DNA from 2 places in the Streptomyces prunicolor genome. Region 2 is predicted to be linked to the other one. Evidence: riboswitches for the same ligand, from Rfam matches in the RefSeq annotation. Region 2 holds a riboswitch; the other holds the start of a gene.
The links. Region 2 has a riboswitch for ZMP and ZTP ahead of OG588_RS45975 (bifunctional 5,10-methylenetetrahydrofolate dehydrogenase/5,10-methenyltetrahydrofolate cyclohydrolase). Riboswitches for the same ligand answer to the same signal wherever they lie in the genome.
Positions count from the first base shown of each region.

Region 1 (5,548 bases), 3.5 Mb from region 2:
CGGGGACCGTTATACGCGGGAGGAGCGGACGGCGGGGCCGACGCTGCTGTGGACCCATGCGGTCGGTGGGGTTCCGGGCGGGGATCTGACGTTCCGTCTGGAGGGCGTGGGGTCGAAGGGGCGGGCCGTGGAGATCGCGAGGTCGCTCGATCGGCGGAGGTAAGGAAGGAGGGCGAGTGACGCGAGTGGCGCGACGGGGGTAGGTGGCGCAACCCGTATGAGAAGTGCGAGTAGTTCAAGCAGTGCGGGCGGGGTGGGAACCCCGGCGGGCCGAGCGGTGTACCAGAAGTGACAGGCGGCTCGCGGGCGGGTCGTACGGGGATCGGCGGATGGGCTGGGTGGGGGTTCGGATGTCCGGAGGCTGGAGTGCGGGCGGGGCAGGCGGGAGTGCGAGCGAGGCTGGGAGGAGTGCGGGCCGGGCAGGGAAGAGCGCGGGCGGGGTTCGTGAACTGGCCGCTCTGAGTGGGGCGTTGGCGATGACGCTGGCCCTGATGGTGTGGGGTGCGTCGGACGCGGCGGCGGGCGGGCCGACGAGCGTGCTCGTGACGTCGCCGGAGAGCGGGCAGGCCAGGGGGCTGTACTACTCGGACGAACAGTACGGAAAACTCCAGCAGTTGCTCGGGCCCGAGGGCAAGGGCACGCGCGACAAGCCGCCCGAGGCCGATCTGGTCCACGCCCACCAGATCAACGTCACCTGGCTGGCGCACGACATATCGCCCTGGCGGATCGACCGGGTCTTTCCGGTCGAGTCCCGGCCGCAGGCGGTCTGGATCCACACGGCGGCCGATGTCCCGGAGAACACGAACCTGAACGGCTATTGGCACCGGGCCGAGCAACCCGCCCAACTGTGCGCCCTCTTCAAGAAGTTGGGCGTGCTGGGCAAGAGCACGGGTGACGGTTACTCCGGCATCTTCCCGGCGCCTTGGGAGCCGACCGAGCCCGCTCCGGCCACGGTCGCACCTGACTCCGACACGGGGACGGGGACGGGGACAGTAACGGGGCCAGGGGCGGGGACCACCACGGTGCGGGCCTCCCTGCCGGACAAGGGGCATGGCACCGACTGGTGGTGGGCGATACCGGGTGCGGCGGCCGGAGCGGTACTGGCACTGGGTCTGCGGCCGTTCGTCGCGCGGCTGCCGCTGGACCGGTGGCGAAAGGGTCGGGAGCCGGGGCCGAGGCAGGAGTTGCGGGACGTGTGAGGGGCGGAGGAGACGAGGACGGACGGAAGGGATGCAGGGGATGGACGGAGGGGGACGCATGGAACGTGGCAGGGGACGGGCGAGGTTGCGGGGCCTGCGTCTCGTGGCGGGGCCGGTGTTGATGGCTCTCGCCGGGGTGGCTCAGACCCACGCCCAGGCCCTCGGGACGGATCGGGCGTGGCCCCCGGCCATGGAGCAGGCTCAGGACCAGGCTCAGGACCCGCTCCGGGACATCCCGGATCTGGCGCTGGTCGTGACGGGTGACTCGGGCCGGACGGAGACGTGGCGCTCCGGGCAGTCGTCGTTCGCCCGCCTGTGGACGTTGTTGCAGCCGACCTACACGGGGACGGGGCGGGTGTCGCGGGAATGGGATGCCGGCCGGTATCCGGAGGTGCGGATCACCGTGGTGTGGGAGCTGACCGGCGTCGGGGGCTGGCCTTGGACGAGTCGGGCTCCGGGTGGTGATGTGGCGGTGGAGCGGGAGGACCAGTTGTTCGTGACCGCCGACGGCACACCGTGGGTGCGGACGGATCCGGCTCCGGAGGTGGCGGACGACGACATCCGCTGGCATCGGGCGCCGCGCGCGGTCTTCTCGCAGATGGAGCGGGCGGGGGTGCTCGGCGGAACCGACGCCGCCGGCAAGGCAGTTGGGGGTGGGGCCGGCTCTGCGGACCTTGCCGGACGTGCCTGGTGGGCGGTGGCGGGGGTGGCTGTCGGGGTCGGCGGCACGCTGCTGATACGTCGCGCGGCGGCCCGGGGTGAGGCCGGACCGCCGCGCGAGGAACCACGACAGGAACTCATCGATCTGTGAGAGTCGCCGATCTTTGACAACTCAAGAGCGTGAGCGTGGGTCAGCCGAGGTCGATCTCCGGGTACAGCGGGAAGCCGGCGACGAGGTCGGTGGCGCGGTGGGAGATCTCGTCCGCGATCTTCGGGTCGAGGATGTGCTGGGCCTTGGACGGCGCGCCCTTGCTGGTGGTGCCGGGCTCCGTGGTGGTGAGGACGCGGTCGATGAGGCCGGCGACCTCGTCCATCTCGGCGGTGCCCAGGCCGCGGGTGGTGAGGGCGGGGGTGCCGATGCGGATGCCGGAGGTGTACCAGGCGCCGTTCGGGTCGGCGGGGATGGCGTTGCGGTTGGTGACGATGCCCGAGTCGAGCAGGGCGGCCTCGGCCTGGCGGCCGGTGAGGCCGTAGGAGGAGGCGACGTCGATCAGGTTCAGGTGGTTGTCGGTGCCGCCGGTGACGAGGGTGGCGCCGCGCCGCATCAGGCCGTCGGCCAGCGCGCGGGAGTTGTCGACGATGCGCTGGGCGTAGTCCTGGAAGGAGGGCTGCCTGGCCTCGGCGAGGGCGACGGCCTTGGCGGCCATGACGTGCGGGAGCGGGCCGCCGAGGACCATCGGGCAGCCGCGGTCGACTTGATCCTTGAGGGAGTCGTCGCACAGGACCATGCCGCCGCGCGGGCCGCGCAGGGACTTGTGGGTGGTGGTCGTCACGATCTGCGCGTGCGGAACCGGGTCGAAGTCGCCGGTCAGCACCTTGCCCGCGACCAGGCCGGCGAAGTGCGCCATGTCGACCATCAGGGTCGCCCCGACCTCGTCGGCGATCTCGCGCATGATGCGGAAGTTCACCAGGCGGGGGTAGGCGGAGTAGCCGCCGACGATGATCAGCGGCTTGAACTCGCGGGCAGAGGCGCGCAGGGCCTCGTAGTCGATGAGGCCGGTGACGGGGTCGGTGCCGTAGGAGCGCTGGTCGAACATCTTGCCGGAGATGTTGGGGCGGAAGCCGTGGGTGAGGTGGCCGCCGGCGTCCAGGGACATGCCGAGCATGCGCTGGTTGCCGAAGGCCTGGCGGAGTTCTGCCCAGTCGGCGTCGGAGAGGTCGTTGACCTGGCGGACGCCCGCCTTCGCGAGGGCCGGGACCTCGACGCGGTCGGCGAGGACCGACCAGAAGGCGACGAGGTTGGCGTCGATGCCGGAGTGCGGCTGGACGTAGGCGTGGCGGGCGCCGAAGAGTTCGCGCGCGTGCTCGGCGGCGAGGGACTCGACGGTGTCGACGTTGCGACAGCCGGCGTAGAAGCGGCGGCCGATGGTGCCCTCGGCGTACTTGTCGCTGAACCAGTTGCCCATGGCCAGGAGGGTGGCCGGGGAGGCGTAGTTCTCGGAGGCGATCAGCTTGAGCATCTCGCGCTGGTCGGCGACTTCCTGGCCGATGGCGTCGGCGACACGCGGCTCGACGGCACGGATCACATCGAGGGCGGCGCGGAAGGCGGTGGACTCGTTGGAGAGGGCGGAGAGAGGCACAGAATTGTCGGGCATGGGGACCTCCGGACGTGGCGTTCGGCGTTCTCGGTACGGCCCAGGCGCACGGCACACAGTCCAGCTCGGGCCGCTCCCCGATGGTCGGTCCCATCCCAGCGCGCCAGTCACGGCCCATCGGTCAGCCTACCGGGCGGGCCGGACGGTGCGGCTCCCGCGTCCACCATGCGGGCGAAGATAGGAAAGGGGCACCCTCACCCCCGGGAGACGCCGTGACCAGTACGGAAGCCAGCAACGAAGCCGGTACGGAAGCCCTCATCGCCGCCGCCGAGGCGCACACCGCGCACAACTACCACCCGCTTCCGGTGGTCGTCGCCACCGCCGACGGGGCGTGGATGACGGATGTGGAGGGGCGGCGCTATCTGGACTTGCTCGCCGGGTACTCGGCGCTGAACTTCGGGCACGGCAACCCTCGGCTGATCGCGGCGGCGCAGGCGCAGTTGGAGCGGGTGACTCTCACCTCGCGGGCGTTCCATCACGACCGGTTCGGCGCGTTCTGCGAGCAGTTGGCCGAGCTGTGCGGCATGGAGCTGGTGCTGCCGATGAACACGGGCGCGGAGGCGGTGGAGACCGCGCTGAAGACGGCCCGGAAGTGGGGGTACCGGGTCAAGGGCGTGCCCGAAGGCCGGGCGAAGATCGTCGTGGCGGGCAACAACTTCCACGGCCGTACGACGATGATCGTCAGCTTCTCGACCGACCCGGAGGCGCGGGCGGACTTCGGGCCGTACACGCCGGGCTTCGAGATCGTGCCGTACGGAGATCTCACCGCGATGCGGGCGGCGGTCAGTGAGAACACGGTGGCCGTGCTGTTGGAGCCGATCCAGGGTGAGGCGGGGGTGCTGGTGCCGCCGGCCGGATATCTGGCGGGGGTGCGGGAGTTGACGCGGGAGCGGAACGTGCTCTTCATCGCGGATGAGATCCAGTCGGGGCTCGGGCGGACGGGGTGGACGTTCGCGTGCGAGCACGAGGCGGTGGTGCCCGACATGTATGTGCTCGGGAAGGCGCTGGGCGGTGGGGTGGTGCCGGTGTCGGCGGTGGTGTCGAGTGCGGAGGTGCTGGGCGTGTTCCGGCCCGGGGAGCACGGGTCGACGTTCGGCGGGAATCCGCTGGCGTGCGCGGTGGCGCTGGAGGTGATCGCGATGCTGCGGTCGGGCGAGTACCAGGCGCGGGCCGCGGAGCTCGGGAAGCATCTGCACCGGGAATTGCGGCAGTTGACGGACACCGGGCGGGTGACGGCGGTGCGTGGGCGAGGGCTGTGGGCGGGGGTCGACATCGCGCCGGCGGTCGGGACGGGGCGGGAGGTCTCGGAGCGGCTGTTGGACCGGGGTGTTCTGGTGAAGGACACCCATGGTTCTACGATCCGGATCGCGCCGCCGCTGATGATCAGCCGGGAGGACCTGGACTGGGGGTTGGGTCAACTCCGGGTGGTTTTGGGGGTGTAGGGCGCGGGGCCTCGGACCGGGGGCCTGGAGTCTGGGCCTGCGTCTGTGGCCTCGGACCTGGGCCTGGACTCTGGGGCCCGAACTCTGGGGCCTGGGTGCTCGTCCGGGGATCTCCAGAGATCGGTGAGAGGGTCCGCCCGGGAGGGCCGGGGCGATCTCATCTCCCCTACAGTCACTTTGTGCTCTTTGGAATGGTGTGCGCGCTCGGCGCGGCGGTCTGCTTCGGTACGGCGACGGTGTTGCAGGCGGTCGCCGCCCGGGCGGCCTCGACGGGTGGGGGCGGGGACGCGGCGCTGTTGCTGCGGGCGCTGCGGCAGTGGCGGTATCTGGCGGGGCTGGGGTTGGACGGTCTGGGGTTCGTGTTCCAGATCGCGGCGCTGCGGTCGTTGCCCATCTACGCGGTCGGAGCGGCCCTGGCGTCGAGCCTCGCGGTGACGGCGGTGGTGGCCGCGCGGTTGCTGGGAGTTCGGCTCCGCGGGACGGAGTGGGCGGCCGTCGGGGTGGTCTGCGCGGGGCTGGCGATGCTGGGACTGGCGTCCGGGGCGGAGGGGCACCGGGACGGGTCCATGGCCTTGAAGTGGGCGATGTTGGG
Region 1 covers NZ_CP108676.1:6,693,337-6,698,884, reverse strand. The annotation lists gene OG588_RS30860 (hypothetical protein) at 1-163, shown strand, start outside; gene OG588_RS30855 (hypothetical protein) at 477-1,199, shown strand; gene OG588_RS30850 (hypothetical protein) at 1,258-2,010, shown strand; gene OG588_RS30845 (glycine hydroxymethyltransferase) at 2,051-3,514, opposite strand; ZMP/ZTP riboswitch at 3,546-3,635, opposite strand; gene rocD (ornithine--oxo-acid transaminase) at 3,727-4,956, shown strand; gene OG588_RS30835 (hypothetical protein) at 5,148-5,548, shown strand, end outside.
Region 1: another riboswitch for ZMP and ZTP. It lies ahead of OG588_RS30845 (glycine hydroxymethyltransferase); the one in region 2 lies ahead of OG588_RS45975 (bifunctional 5,10-methylenetetrahydrofolate dehydrogenase/5,10-methenyltetrahydrofolate cyclohydrolase).

Region 2 (5,548 bases):
TCAGTCGTCTGCGGCTCCGTTGTGGCTGGTCGCGCCCACGCGGCGGAGCCGCAAATCGACACCGCCCGCGCCCCTTTGGGGCGCCACAGTCACCCTGAAGGAACATCGCCATGGCTGATGAGCTTGAACTCCTGCGTAGTGCCAACCCGTTCACTGGCGACGGGTCCCTCTACGGCGACGGGCCGCTGGACCATCACGCCGAGCGTCGGCTCAACGGGCTGCTGCATGACCGGCGTTCGCGGCGGCGTCGGTTGCTGTGGAGCCTTGCGGCCACCGCCGCCGTTGCCGCGACCGTACTCACCCTCGTGCTGGGCGGGCCGAGCAGTACCCCGGCGGTGGCTGCTCCCCGTGCGCTGACGGTGCAGGCGGGTTCCACGCCCGTATCCCTGAAGCAGCTCGCCGCCCTCGCCGTGGCGACTGCCGCCGACGGAACTCCCGTTCTGCGCAGGGGAACTCACGTGCAGTCATGGAGTCTCGGCATGTCCGACGACAAGCCGCCGGTCACCGTCCCCGAGGAACGCATCGTGCGCTGGAACGCGGACGACAGTCACACGGAACGTGTCGTCGAGGACGGGCATGTCCTCAAGGACACGACGTATCCGCCGAGTTGGAGCGACGTCCCGCCCGATGCCCGGCCCCCGCACGACGTGGCAGGACTGCGGGCGTACCTCCAGGAGACGGCGTACAGCAAGACGCCGTTGACCACCCCCGAACTCCTGTCGGCCGTGGGGGAGTTGCTGGACCACTGGACGCTCGGGGCGCGTGAGTCGGCGGCGTTGGCGCGGCTGCTCGCGGGGGCGGACGGATTGCGGCCGGTGGGGGAGGTGACCGACCGGCTCGGGCGGCACGGGGAGGCGTATGTGTATCAGCGGTCCGCCAGTCGGCTGATGCTGATCATGGACCCGGCCACCGGCGCCGTACTCGGACTGGAGAGCACCTTCACGAAGGACCAGCCCGAGTACGGGGTCAAGGCGGGGGACGTCATGGAGTACAGCGCGTGGACGCGCTGATCACACCCCGAGCTGCCGGGCCGCGGCGGTCACCGTCTGTTCCAGGAGCGTGGCGATCGTCATCGGGCCGACGCCGCCCGGCACCGGCGTGATCAACGAGGCGCGTTCGGCGGCGGATTCGAAGTCGACGTCACCGATGTTGCCCGCGTTGTAGCCGGCGTCGATCACGACCGCGCCGGGCTTGATGTCCTCGCCGCGGATCAGCCGGGGGCGTCCCACGGCGGCGACCACGATGTCCGCCTCGCGCACCACCGCCGACAGGTCCCGGGTGCGCGAGTGGCAGTACGTCACCGTCGCGTCGCGGGCCAGGAGGAGCATGCCGGCCGGCTTGCCGAGGATCGCGCTGCGGCCCACGACGACGGCACGCTTCCCGGACGGGTCGACGTCGTACTCGTCGAGCAGCCGGATGATGCCGCCGGGCGTGCAGGACACGAAGCCCGGCAGGCCGAAGCTCATCGTCGCGAACGACGCGAAGGTGACGCCGTCCACGTCCTTCTCCGCCGCGATCGCCTCGAACGCGGCCCGCTCGTCGATGTGTTCACCCATCGGGTGCTGGAGCAGGATGCCGTGCACGGTCGGGTCGGCGGAGAGTTCGTCGAGGGTGCCGACCAGTTCGGCGGTGGTCGTGGCGGCGGGCAGTTCCACGTGCCGGGACTCGATGCCGGCCTTGCGGCTGCGGTTCTGCTTCATCCGGACGTACGTGACGGAGGCCGGGTCCGCGCCGACCAGAACCGTCGCCAGACAGGGCGCCGTACCGGTGCGTTCCGTGAGGTCGGCGGCCTTCTTCGCGGTGTCCTCGACGATGCGCCGGGCGAGCGCGGTGCCGTCCATGAGCCGTGCCTGAGACATGATCCACTCCTGAGCTGGTTGACCAATCGCCCAGGCGCACGGCGTCGACTCCGCGTGGGCCGCTCCACGGTGGTGCTCCACCTCAGCGCCAGTCACGACCCACGAACAGCCTAACCGAGGGTCCTACGGCCGGCCCTACGGCCTGTCGTACGGCCCTCAGGCCCCGCTGTCCGCGGGCGCTGCCGTCGGGTCGACGCCGGCGAGGAATCCCCGGGCCTGTGCCGCGAGGCGTACGGCCCCGATGGCCTCCGCCCAGCGGGCGACCTCCGTCGCGAGCGCTCTGGCCCCGGCCTCGTCGCCGGAGTCCCTGGCCAGGACGGCGAGCAGCAGTTGCTGGGAGAGGGTGCCGGGGACCGTGCCCGCGGCGGCGCCCAGTGTGGTCGCCCGGCGCCAGCGGTCCAGGGCGCGGGCGTGGTCACCGGCGTCGTGGTCGTGGTCGCCGAGGTGGCGCAGGGCCTCGCGGGCCAAGAGTGGGTCGTCGACCGACTCGGCGGCGCTCAGTGCGGACGCGTAGTGGGGCGGCGCGCCCGCCAGGTCGGCGAAGTGGTTGTCGGTGATCAGGCCGAGGTACATCTCTGCCCAGCCCCGGCGTCCCTCGTCCGGCGCGCTGTCCCGCAGTGACTCCGCCTCGCGGCGCAGGGACGTGAGGGTCTCCGGATCCTTTCCGTCGGGGCCCAACCGCAGTCCGCCGTCTACGACGAGCAGGCGGCGGTAGGTGTTGCGCAGCCGTGCGAAGTCCAGGTCCCAGTCGCCGCCCGGGAACTCCTTCCCGGCCGCCTCGATGCGTGCCGTCGCGGTGTCCGTACCGGCGAACCAGTCCTGTTCCAGGGCCACTTGAGCGGCGGCACGGGCGATCTGCGCCCGGGACTCGGGATCATCGGTCGTGCAGGTGTCCAGGAGACGGGAGGCGCTCCTCCACCGGCTCGTCACGCTCAACTCGTGCGCGGCGGCGACGAGTTCTTCGACGGGTATGACCGCGTTCGCTGTGGATGTCATGCCGGGGAAGGTAGTTAGGCGAAAAACTATCCACAAGAAAACTACTGCGGGAGGCAGACGGTGGGAGAAGCGGTGGAGGACTCGGTCGACCGGCACGTGGCGGTCTGGGTGAAGGAACTCGCCTGGATGGACCCGGTGAAGGAGGCGATCTTCTTCCGGCTGGCGATCCTCGCGCGTCATGCCGGCCGGACGCGACGGGACATGCTCGACTCCGACGGACTCAAGCAGTGGCAGTACAAGGTGCTGCTCATGCTGCGCAGGCTCGGGCCGCCGTACGAGACGAGCCCCTCGCATCTCGCCGAGCTGCTCGGACTGACCCGGGGTGCGCTGTCCGCGCGGCTGGTGACCATCGAGGAGGCGGGGCTGATCGTCCGCACCCATGAGAGGGGGGACCGGCGGCGGGTGCGGGTGCGGCTCACCGACGCCGGATACGCCGTGTTCGAGCAGCATGCGGCGGCGGAGGAAGCGGGTGAGATCGCGCTGCTCGCAGCACTGACCCCAGCAGAGCGGCGGACGCTCGCAGACCTGCTGCGGAAACTGGTGCTCGCCGCCGAGTCGTAGCCGAGCGCGCAGGTACCGTGCTCGCCGAGAAGGTCCAGGTCAGACGGGTGCTGATCCGGACCTTCGGCACCAACCTCGCTATCCGTCCCATGCCTGGATCATGGTCTGCCGGGTGATCTTGCCATCGTGCAGCAGGAGCATCGACTCGGCGAGGACCCGCGCCCCGTCCGGGTACTGACACGATTCGCTGTAGGCGACCCGGTCTCCTTCTACGACGCATTCCTCCAGCTTGTGTGTCATGTCGCGGCTGTAGACGTCGGCGAGCATCGCGCCGATCTCGTCCCGGCCGTGCAGGACCTTGGGGTGACTGGGCTGGGTCTGGTGGTCGACGACGTGGATCTCGGCGTCGTCCGCGTAGAGCGACAGCAGTGTCGCCGCTGTGTGGTCTTCGATGCCCCGGCGCAGGGCTTCGGAGTCGAAGCCGGGGCGTGCCGCGGTGCCCATGGTGACCTCCTCGGAGGGCCGCGGCCCACACAGGAGCGAGCCGCGACGGGCCTCTCCTACGAGACTCCTCCGTCGCGCCGGGGTCGGCAAACGCAGCGGCGCGCTCCGCCTCACGGGTGAGCGGCGGCCGGTACCCGTGACCGCGCGGGGACCGGCCGCGTTGCTGAGGGCATGATCTCAACACGACGTATTGCCGCCGCCGTTGGTCTCGCCGTCGGGGTCACCGGCCTCGTCGCGCCGATGGCGAACGCCGCCGACGCGCCCGCCTTCAAGGACGGCAAGGTCAGCCCCGTCGCCCTGCTGGACTCGCTCGCGGTGAGTGAGATCCCCGCCGAGCACCAGGCGGAGATCCCGAAGGTGGCCAGTCAGCTCCAGGGCATGAACCACCTGAACGACCTCCAGCAGCTGCACCAGGTCACCGACATGGCCGCGCCGGTCACGGGACTCCTCCCCAGCATCGAGCCGTGAGCCCGCAGCACTGATCCCGCTGAGCACACAGACCTTGAGGGCCGTCCGGAAACGGGCGGCCCTCAGCCGTTGTGCGAGGTCAGCCCGTCGTCGCCAGGAACTGCGTCGCCGCCAGCTCCGCGTAGAGCGGGTCGGCGGTCACCAGCTCCCGGTGCGTGCCCACCGCGCGGACGCGGCCCGCGTCCATGACCACGATCCGGTCCGCCATCGTCACCGTGGACAGCCGGTGCGCGACGACCAGGACCGTCGTCGTACGGGCCACATCGGCGACGGTATCGCGCAGGGCCGCCTCGTTCACCGCGTCGAGCTGCGAGGTCGCCTCGTCGAGGAGGAGCAGCCGGGGGTGGCGCAGGAGCGCGCGGGCGATGGCCACGCGCTGGCGTTCGCCGCCCGAGAGGCGGGTGCCGCGGTGGCCGACCAGGGTGTCGATGCCCTTCGGGAGGCGGGCGATGAGGCCGTCGAGGCGGGTCGTCTTCAGGACGCGGGTGACGGCGTCGTCGTCCGCGTCCGGGTTGCCGAGCAGCAGGTTGTCGCGCAGGGAGCCCGACAGGACCGGGGCGTCCTGCTCCACATAGCCGATGGCGGACCGGAGCCCGGACAGCTCCCACTCCGCGAGGTCCCGGCCGTCGAGGGTGATGGCGCCGGACTCGGGGTCGTAGAAACGCTCGATGAGGGAGAACACCGTGGTCTTGCCCGCGCCGGACGGGCCGACGAACGCCGTCATGCCCTGGGCCGGTACCTCGAAGGTCACGCCGTGGTGGACATAGGGGAGGTCGTCGGCGTAGCGGAAGCGGACGTCGTCGAAGGCGAGGGCCGCGGGTTCCGCGCCGGGGGAGGGCAACTGGGCCGGCAGGGACGGGGGTTCGGCCGGGAGGCGCAGCGCCTCCTGGATGCGGGAGAGGGCCGCGGTGCCCGTCTGGTACTGCGTGATCGCGCCGACGACCTGCTGGATCGGCTGCATCAGATAGAAGACGTAGAGGAGGAACGCGACCAGTGTGCCGACGTCGATCGCGCCCGTCGCCACCCGTGCGCCGCCCACCGCGAGGACGGTGATGAAGGCGACCTGCATCGACAGTGCCGCCGTATTGCCCGCGGCGGCGCTCCACTTGGCGGCCCGCACACTCTGCCGCCACGACTCCTCGGCCGCCGCGTGCAGGGTGCGTTCCTCGCGCTCCTCGGCGCCGGACGCCTTCACCGTGCGCAGCGCGCCCAGGATCCGC
Region 2 covers NZ_CP108676.1:10,169,272-10,174,819, forward strand. The annotation lists gene OG588_RS45970 (CU044_5270 family protein) at 111-1,010, shown strand; gene OG588_RS45975 (bifunctional 5,10-methylenetetrahydrofolate dehydrogenase/5,10-methenyltetrahydrofolate cyclohydrolase) at 1,011-1,859, opposite strand; ZMP/ZTP riboswitch at 1,881-1,965, opposite strand; gene OG588_RS45980 (hypothetical protein) at 2,016-2,855, opposite strand; gene OG588_RS45985 (MarR family winged helix-turn-helix transcriptional regulator) at 2,916-3,416, shown strand; gene OG588_RS45990 (nuclear transport factor 2 family protein) at 3,495-3,860, opposite strand; gene OG588_RS45995 (hypothetical protein) at 4,032-4,328, shown strand; gene OG588_RS46000 (ABC transporter ATP-binding protein) at 4,408-5,548, opposite strand, start outside.